DNA from 3 places in the Lysinibacillus sp. FSL K6-3209 genome. Region 3 is predicted to be linked to each of the others. Evidence: riboswitches for the same ligand, from Rfam matches in the RefSeq annotation. Region 3 holds a riboswitch; each other region holds the start of a gene.
What was found. Region 3 has a riboswitch for lysine ahead of MHH88_RS11095 (transporter substrate-binding domain-containing protein). Riboswitches for the same ligand answer to the same signal wherever they lie in the genome.
Positions count from the first base shown of each region.

Region 1: linked by a shared signal. The riboswitch ahead of MHH88_RS01520 (amino acid permease) and the one ahead of MHH88_RS11095 (transporter substrate-binding domain-containing protein) in region 3 are both predicted to bind lysine.
Region 2: linked by a shared signal. The riboswitch ahead of MHH88_RS16140 (aspartate kinase) and the one ahead of MHH88_RS11095 (transporter substrate-binding domain-containing protein) in region 3 are both predicted to bind lysine.

Region 1 covers NZ_CP150264.1:280,224-283,486, reverse strand. Annotated here, with positions in the region: gene MHH88_RS01525 (Nramp family divalent metal transporter) at 1-161, shown strand, start outside; gene MHH88_RS01520 (amino acid permease) at 318-1,781, opposite strand; lysine riboswitch at 1,865-2,040, opposite strand; gene MHH88_RS01515 (MFS transporter) at 2,219-3,263, shown strand, end outside.
Region 2 covers NZ_CP150264.1:3,305,645-3,308,907, reverse strand. Annotated here, with positions in the region: gene uvrC (excinuclease ABC subunit UvrC) at 1-893, shown strand, start outside; lysine riboswitch at 1,031-1,208, shown strand; gene MHH88_RS16140 (aspartate kinase) at 1,312-2,541, shown strand; gene MHH88_RS16135 (YslB family protein) at 2,643-3,077, opposite strand.
Region 3 covers NZ_CP150264.1:2,316,716-2,319,978, forward strand. Annotated here, with positions in the region: gene MHH88_RS11090 (amino acid ABC transporter permease) at 1-251, opposite strand, end outside; gene MHH88_RS11095 (transporter substrate-binding domain-containing protein) at 567-1,421, opposite strand; lysine riboswitch at 1,541-1,726, opposite strand; gene odhB (2-oxoglutarate dehydrogenase complex dihydrolipoyllysine-residue succinyltransferase) at 2,116-3,263, opposite strand, start outside.

The sequences.
Region 1 (3,263 bases), 2.0 Mb from region 3:
GTATTGCTTTTGCGCTTATCCCGCTTGTGATGTTCACAAGTAAAAAGGACATTATGGGTAGCCTCGTCAATCACCGTATCACAACAATTCTTGGCTGGTGTGTCGTTGTCATCGTCGTAGCGTTAAATATTTACCTATTATGGGAAACGCTATTTGCTTAATAAAATAAAGATGAAATAATAGAAAAAGTGTTAAAGCGACTGCGTCACTTTAACACTTTTTGCTATGACAATTATCTGTTACTGCGGGGTTTATTGGCTGACAGATGTGTACAACAAAAATAAAAACTGCCCTAACATTTAGGACAGTTCTCATTATTATTTATCCACTTTTAAATCACATTTTTGTAGTGGAATCATTTTTGTTTTATGTTTTATTTTATAGCCTAGCCACAATATAACAAAGAGTGGGATACCAATATATGAAACAAGAACGCCATACCAGTCAATTGAATCACCAGTGAATGCTGTATAGTTTTGACCAATGACTACAATCATACATACGGTGAAAGCAAAGAGCGGACCAAATGGATATAGCTTTGCTTTATAAGGTAGTAATTTTGAATCCAACCCTTGTGCTTCAAACGCTCGGCGGAAGCGATAATGACTAAAGGCAATACCAAGCCATGCAATGAAGCCTGACATCCCAGAAGCGTTTAGAAGCCACATATAGACAACGCCATCACCAAAAAATGATGCTAAAAATGCTAGACAGCCTACTGCCAATGTAAGCAGTAATGCATAAATTGGAATGCCGCGACGGCTTAATTTTGTGAAAATTTTAGGTGCATGTCCATCTACCGCTAATTGCCATAACATACGTGATGATGCATATAAACCAGAGTTACCTGCAGACAACATTGCAGTTAAAATAATAGCATTCATTAATGAGGCAGCAAAAGCAATGCCTAAGCGATCGAATACTAATGTAAATGGAGATACCGCAATATCTTCAGATAATAAGCGCGCATCCGTAAATGGAATCAACATCCCAATCGCCGCAATCGCTAAAATGTAAAATAAAATAATACGCCAGAAGACGGATTTTACAGCCTTTGGAATGTTCTTTCCAGGGTCATCCGTTTCGCCAGCAGTAATACCTAATAATTCTGTTCCTTGGAACGAGAAACCAGCTGCTAAAAATATACCGAATGTTGCAAGGAAGCCACCATGGAATGGACCATCACTTATAAAGAAATTCGTGAAACCAACCGGTGCTTGCCCTCCTAAAATACCAAAAATCATCAATAGGCTGACGATAATAAAAACAATAACAGTCGCCACTTTTATCATGGCAAACCAATATTCACTTTCACCATAGCTTCTAACAGATAGTAAATTGAATGTTAGTACAATCATAATAAATACTACTGTCCATAATGCAGAGGAGCTATCAGGAAACCAATACTTCATAATAAGCGAAACAGCTGCAATTTCTGCTGCAATTGTGATCGCCCAGTTATACCAGTAGTTCCAACCAAGGGCAAAGCCAAGAGCAGGATCTACGAATTTTGTTGCATACGTACTAAATGAACCCGATGACGGCATATAAGCTGCCATTTCGCCCAAGCTAGTCATTAAAAAGTAAACCATTATACCGATTAATGCGTAAGCAAGTAGTGCACCACCTGGTCCAGCCTGTGCAATAGCGCCACCACTTGCTAAAAATAGCCCAGTCCCAATAGTACCGCCTAATGAAATCATCGTAATATGACGACTTTTTAATTCTTTTTTCAGCTTCGGTGCTTTATGGCCGAGCTGATTAACTTTTATCTCACTCACGTTAAAGCTTCCTTCCTTTTATAAGAGGCAAAAAAATGCCATCACATGAACGTTGTGATGGCTAAGTAAATCCTCTGTTTCTTCAAAATGATAGCGCAACACGTTGTCCAACGTGACAGTTCTGTTCCTTTCGGAGACAGCCCCAGCATGAGGTTTTCAAGTCCCCTCACACTTCGGCGATATTTCCTTTCAGCTAACATCTTTAATGCTTGTCATTTCCATTAGCGTACTCATAAATACCGCGACCTCTACCTCAATACAAACATGAGGCATATAATTATTAAATTTATGATGTGTCTTAGTTTAACATACGACCTTAGACATTTCAATAAAACGATTAATGTTCCGTATTTTATGAATTTTCTACTATTTTTAATAGTGTGATAAAGTGTTATAGTGGTTCGAATTATAATTGTTCTATCAGGGAGGTACTAGTTTTGACAACGAACGAACAATCTACTTATCCTAGCAAAAAGATTAACTGGAAGGGAACAACCCTACTGTTAGTTATCGGTGTGATTTTTCTTGCATCCACATTACGTATGCCCTTAACAGTAGTAGGGCCAATTATATCCTTTATACGTGAAGATCTTGGTATATCCAATGTACTTGCAGGCTTTCTTACAACGATCCCATTACTTGCATTCGCAATTGTATCCCCTTTTGCACCCATCGTTGCAAGAAAACTCGGACTTGAATTAACACTATTTTTATCAACAATTTTATTAGCTGGAGGCATTGTCCTACGTTCACTTGGAACAACGGGATTACTCGTATTTGGTACAATGATTATCGGTGTCGCCATTTCATTTGGTAACGTCCTTATTCCAGGTCTACTAAAATTAAAATTTCCATACCATGTTGGTTTACTAATGGCGTTTTTTACAATGTCTATGAATTTAACAGCAGGGATCGGGGCTGGTATTAGCTACCCTATAGCCAATGCAGTGCTGGGCTGGCAAGGTGCACTTGCTATTGCTTTAGCGCTAGTCATATTAACAATTGTGATTTGGCTACCCCAATTAAAATTTAATAAGCCCGAATCAACTGTAATCTCTACAAAAGCGCGTATACCGTTGTGGAAATCACCAGTTACTTGGGCAGTTACCGGGGCAATGGGACTACAATCGTTATTATTTTATACTACCGCAGCTTGGATTCCTGAAATTTATATTGCACAAGGCGTAGCCGCGGATCGTGCGGGTTGGATGTTTTCCATCATGCAAATCTCACAAGTGCCCATGGCATTAGTTGTGCCTATAATCGCTAGCAAAATGACATCCCAGCGACCACTCGTTTTAATGTTTACAGCATTTTATATCATTGGTTTTACAGGCGTTGTGATGGAATGGACTAGTCTTGCTGTGTTGTGGATGATATTGCTTGGCTTAGCAGGTGGGGCTTCATTTGCACTTGCCATGATGTTCTTTACATTACGTACACGTACGGCTTTTGAGGCGGCAGATTTATCTGGCTTTGCAC
Region 2 (3,263 bases), 990 kb from region 3:
ATATTAAACCGAAAGAAATTTTCATTCCACAGGCTATTGATGCGGCAATTTTAACCGAATTATTAGGGGTTAAAGTACTGACACCCAAGCGAGGGCAAAAGAAAGAGCTAGTTGATTTGGCTATGAAAAATGCGGAAATTGCTGTGGCAGCTAAATTCCAATTGATTGAACGACAAGAAGAACGGACAATTGGCGCATGCGAAGCACTAGGCGAAGCAATGGGCATTTCAGCACCACTGCGCATTGAAGCATTCGATAATAGTCATATGCATGGTACGGATGCAGTATCAGCAATGGTTGTTTTTATTGATGGTAAACCAGCAAAGAAAGAATATCGTAAATACAAAACACGAACAGCCGCAAAACATGACGATTACGGGGCAATGCAGGAAGTGATACGACGCCGTTACACGAGGGTATTAAAAGAAGGCTTGCCATTGCCCGATTTAGTGCTAATAGATGGCGGTAAAGGACAGATGGAAGTGGCACGAGAAGTGTTGGAAGATGAACTTGGTCTTGTTATTCCAATCGCTGGTTTAGCAAAAGATGATAAGCATAATACATCTCAACTCTTATTCGGAGATCCGCCTGATGTTATCGCATTAAAACGAACGAGTGATGGCTTTTATTTACTTCAACGTATTCAGGATGAAGTGCACCGTTTTGCTATTACATTCCTACGTCAACAGCATGAAAAAAATGCTATTCAATCTGTACTCGATGGCATTGAAGGTGTTGGACCGAAACGAAAGCAACAGCTATTGAAGCATTTTGGCTCAGTTAAAAAGATTCGTGAGGCGAGTGAGCTTGCCCTTCAAGAAGCAGGAATGCCTGCAAACTTAGCGAACATTATTTACACTTATTTTCAGCAGCAGACGTTGTCAAAGGATTAGACATATGCTAATGTTGGAATAGAACATGGCAATGGTAATACCATTATGTTCTAACGATCCTTGTATGAACGATTGTGCAGTAAAGCATAATAACGCAGTATTTTCGTAAAGGGAAAAAATTACATTTCACTATTTTAAGTGATGATAGAGGTGCAAGGTTCAATAGTAGCACATCGAAGGATGGACAAATCCAGTGATGATGTGTGAAAGGGGAGCTTGCCGAAGTGAAGTATCGTTGTTCCGATACTTTGCTGGTTTTGCATTTAACAGATGTAGGACTGTCGAATCTTGACGTTTCGGAGAGCTATCACACATGCGCAAGCTATTTTATTGTACATGTTGCAGGCAGCTTTCACGTTATGTGAGGGCTGCCTTTTTGCTGTTCTAGAAACGAATCTAAAAAAGGAGAATGATAAAAATGGCAAGTATTATATTGAAATTTGGTGGACCTGCAATCGCCTCAACAGAGCGGATTCAGGAGGTCGCTAAAATTGCAATGGCAAAAAAAGAGCGTGGCTATGATGTAGTAGTAGTGACAGCAGCGATGGGCCGTACAGCTAAAGACTTAACGAAAATGGTACGTGCATTATCAGATGATGCCTCTAAACGTGAGATGGATGTACTGTTATCGACGAGCTCACAACTATCAAGTGCACTATTTGCAATCGCTTTGCAAGAGGCCGGTTATGATGCAGTGTCATTAACTGGCTGGCAAGCTGGTGTGCAGACAGATGCAAAACATTTTAATGCACGTATTGATCAAATCAATGTTCGTCGCATGCAAGGGCATATGACGCAAGGACAAATTGTTGTCGTTGCTGGGGAACAAGGGATAAATGCTGCCAACAATATTACAACACTTGGTAAGGGTGGAGCGGAAACGACAGCAGTAGCCATTGCAGCAGCATTAGATGCGGAGCGTGTTGAGATTTATACAAATGTCGATGGTGTCTATACAGCTGATCCAAGTCATATTGAAAAAGCGAGAAAGTTACAGGAGATTTCCTATGATGAAATGTTGGAACTTTCGCATTTAGGGTCACATATTCTACATCCACGTGCAGTGGAGTTGGCAAAAAAATTCCAAATACCAGTAATTATTCGTTCAAGTGTAGTGGATACAGTCGGTACTTTATTGAAGGAGGAAGTTGAAATGGAGAAAAATTTAATTGTACGTGGTGTTGCTTTCGAAGCAGATATTATTCGTTTAACAATCGGCTATGATACATATTCTACTGCATCGTTAGCAGATATGTTTGCGATACTGGCAGAAAACCGCATTAATGTTGATATTATTGTTCAAGCTATTATTGAAGGTGTGAAACCATCTGTATCCTTTACCATTTTAAAAGAGGAATTCGCTGAAGCTTTACGTGTGTTAGAAAATAGTAAATTGTCGCTTGGTTTTAGCTTTGCTGATTTTGAGATTGGCTTAGCGAAAGTTTCGATTATTGGATCTGGGATGGCATCGAATCCTGGAGTAGCTGCCAGAATGTTTGATCGCTTACGTCGAGAGGATATTCCAGTAAAAATGGTGAGTACGTCGGAAATTAAAGTCTCTGTTGTTGTACCGCAAGACGAAATGATTCGTGCTGCCAATGCATTACACGAGGAGTTTAATTTAGAAGAAGAGATTCACAAACAGTAACTACTATATAAAAATGATAAAAGGCATCAAGAGTAACATCTTGTTGCCTTTTGTCTACACGCATAAGGTTTGCTTTTCTACCAAAAAAATCCTTTAGACTTTTATTCATTTGTTATTGTATTCATAATGCGTTCTTTAACATCCCATTTGACTGTAAACGTGACAAGCTGTTGTTTTTCACGCTTCTCATCATAACATTCAGTCAAGTAACCTTTTACTTGCTGAATTTGTTCAGCAATAAAGCCTGCTTCAAGTCTAAAGCTACGATTTTGAATTTGTAAAAGGGTTGGTTCATTCACTAAATGGAAAATACGTCCATCTTTAGACTCCTTTGTCAATACTAGAGTACCCCAGCACGCATCTGCGAAAAATGCGATAAGTTCATCTTGACTTTTACAAGGAAACTTCCGCGCAAGCTCCTTGCCAGCCCAATATAGTACGTCATCCTCATGTTTACCGAGTATTGAAGATAGGACATGATCACGAATTAACTCATATCCAAATGATGAGATAGTATTAGATGGATTATTTAACATAGAAATCCTTCTTTCTTAGAATTTTCTTATAATTTAGCACCAATAAAGTAATGATAGATTTTTCGAGAAGAAACGACACGTTATGTACTAGATTACTTCTTTAATAAGGTCTAGCAAAAACTCTATGTTACCTTGACGCTCGTAGCTCTTGAGAGTACAATAAACATGTCATAATATTGTACCATG
Region 3 (3,263 bases):
ATTGCTTGTACAATCATTGGTGTACCACGGAAAAATTCTACATAGCATGTCAGTATAAAATTAAAACATTTTAATACATAATATTTTATACCTTTTTTACGTACTGGAATGGTATGCATAATCCCAATAAAAAATCCGATAAATGCACCAATGACTGTACTGATAATTGAAATAAGTAATGTATAATACGCACCTCGTAAAAACATTTGCCAGTTGTTTTCTATAATAGAAATGATCCAATCTAAACTCATGATGTTCCTCCTAACAACGCGTTGTTGCTTGATATCAAATATGCCTTAGCGAAATCATCTCTTCATTTGAATGATGTTGCTTTATTCAAATTATGTGAAATACACCATAGACATGAACATTTATCAGAAGGTGCCACCCTTCTATATAAACGGAAATAATTGAGGCTACCCCATATATGCTCCAAGCATACTATTGCCTTTGATGATAGCTGACCCCTATCGCATTACGTAAGATTCAAACTTCTAAATCAAAAAATAGTATACTAGAAGTACTTCCAGTATACTATTTTCCATTTTGGCGCAACCCCAACTAAATTACTGTGCTGCAGGTTGTTGAAGAATTGCTTCTTCCATAATTTTTTGGCGATCATCTTCTGAAATACCTTTTAGGATTTCATTGATTTTATCTAGACTTGCATCACCTTTACGTAAACCAACTGCAATCGAAGTATTTGAAATATCTGTATCAAAGCCTTCTTCGAATGATACAAATGTAAATTTGTCATTCGCTGCTGCAGCAGAAATACCTTCTGGACGCTCTGCTACATAACCATCAATTTTGCCTGCTTCTAAAGCGACACGCATTGCAGAGAAGTTCTCCATTGCTGTTTGTTTTTCTACGCCCTTAATTTGATCGATTACATTGTAGTTAGACGTATTTAACTGTGAAGTCACTTTTGCACCTGAAAAATCTTGAATAGATTTTGCATCTTCATATTTACTACCTTTTTTAATTACCATGACGAAATCAGAAGTATAGTAGTTTTCTGTAAAATCAATTGTTTGTTTACGTTCTTCAGTTGGAGACATTCCGGCTACAATCGCATCAATTTTTTTGGATTGTAGAGCTGGAACTAAACCATCCCATTCCATTTTGACAATAACTAATTCTTTTCCTAAACCTTCAGCAATCTTTTTCGCCATTTGTACATCATAGCCGCCTGCATATTCTGCATTATCAGCAATTTTTACTGCACCATTTGCATCATCTTGCTGTGTCCAGTTAAATGGAGGATAACCTGCTTCCATACCTATACGGAATTCTCCACCTGCTTCTTCTTTCGCCGCATCGCCTGATGCTTTGTCTTCCGATTTGTCTCCAGTACCACAAGCTGCTAACAAAATCGCTGTCATTGCCGTTAACATAAATAGCAACCATTTTCTTTTCATCTAAAACTCCCCTTTTCTGTAAAAAAAATAAAGCAACTGTACAAAAAAAGACCTAAGTTTTGAACTTAGGTCTTACCTTTTATTGACAGTTGCCCAAATCCTCACTATAATTTCCATCATTCTGAGATAGCACAACCTAGTAAACTGGAATTAGATTTACTAGGACAGTCCTGCACTTATTCACTGCAGACCCAGCATAAAAGTACGAGCTCCTTTTATACTTCGGCGATATTTCCTTCTCCATTACGTCTTCGCTTGCTTTAACTCAGCAATGGACTAATAAATACCGCGCCTCTACCTCACATAGTTAACAGTGAGGTTTGTTTATTTAATTGATATTTAGATATTACTATAAAGCTAGTCTATTCGTCAAGATAGTTTTATCATTTTTCTGACTAATGACAAAATTAGGTTATTATCCTTCTAAAATCCATAAATTACATCTAAGAAAGTAGAAATATTGTAATTATTATTTTATATTTTTTCATAAATTATTATTATGTTCAACACCACTGACCATACAAAAGATTCAGTATCTTTCTATTTTAAAGGCCTTTAGACTAACTTAATAATACAAAATTTAGACTATTCCTTTATAACCTTACCTAATTCCTCCGATTCCTGCCTATACATGGACAACAAAAAGCCCTGCAAACCGTTAAGTTTGCAGGGCTCTAATACATATTTTTTTGTATTAAGAATTTAGTAATAAATCTTCTGGATTTTCAAGTAATTCTTTAACTGTTTTAAGGAAGCCTACAGAATCTTTACCATCGATAATACGGTGGTCATAAGATAGTGCTAAGTACATCATAGGACGAATTTCTACTTCACCGTTCACTTCTACTGGACGTTTTTTAATTGAGTGCATTCCTAAAATAGCAGCTTGCGTACCGTTCATAATAGGTGTTGACATTAATGAACCGAATACACCACCATTTGTAATCGTGAATGAACCACCTTGAAGATCAGCGATACCTAATTTTTTATCGCGAGCTTTTTTAGCTAAATCTGCAATTGAATCTTCAATTTCAGCAAAGTTTTTACGATCAGCATCGCGAACAACTGGTACTACTAAACCTTCTTCAGTTGATACAGCTACACCAATATCAAAGAAGTTATTTAAGTGAATTTCATCGCCAACGATTTGAGCATTCACATATGGGTATTTTTTAAGAGCAGCCACTACTGCTTTAGTGAAGAATGACATGAAACCAAGCTTAGAGCCAGTTGACTCAAAGAATTGTTCTTTTTTACGTGAACGTAATGCCATTACGTTTGTCATATCTACTTCATTGAATGTTGTAAGCATCGCTGTTGATTGCTTCACTTCTAATAGACGTTTAGCAATTGTTTGACGACGACGGCTCATTTTTTCAATTGTTACACGAGATTCGTCAACAGCTACTACTGCTTTTGGTGCTGCTGGCGCTGCTTGTGGTGCTGCCACTGGTGCTGTACCATGAGCTGCAACATCTTGTACACGTACACGGCCTTGTGGATCTACTGGAGATACAGCTGCAAGGTCAATACCTTTTTCACGAGCCAGTTTACGTGCTGCAGGAGACGCAATAACACGCTCACCTGAAGTTTCTTCTACAACTGGTGCTGGTGTTGGAGCTGCTGCTTGTGGCGCTGCTGGTGTTGGAGCTGCTGCTTGTGGCGCTGCTGGTGTTGGAGCTACTGCAACTGGTGCTGCAGCTGGTGCTGCACCTTCGCCAGCTTCAACAACTGCGATTACTTGACCTACAAGAACAGTATCGCCTTCTTCAGCTAAAATTTGTGTTAATACGCCAGCTTCTTCAGAGATGATTTCAGCGTTTACTTTATCTGTTTCAAGTT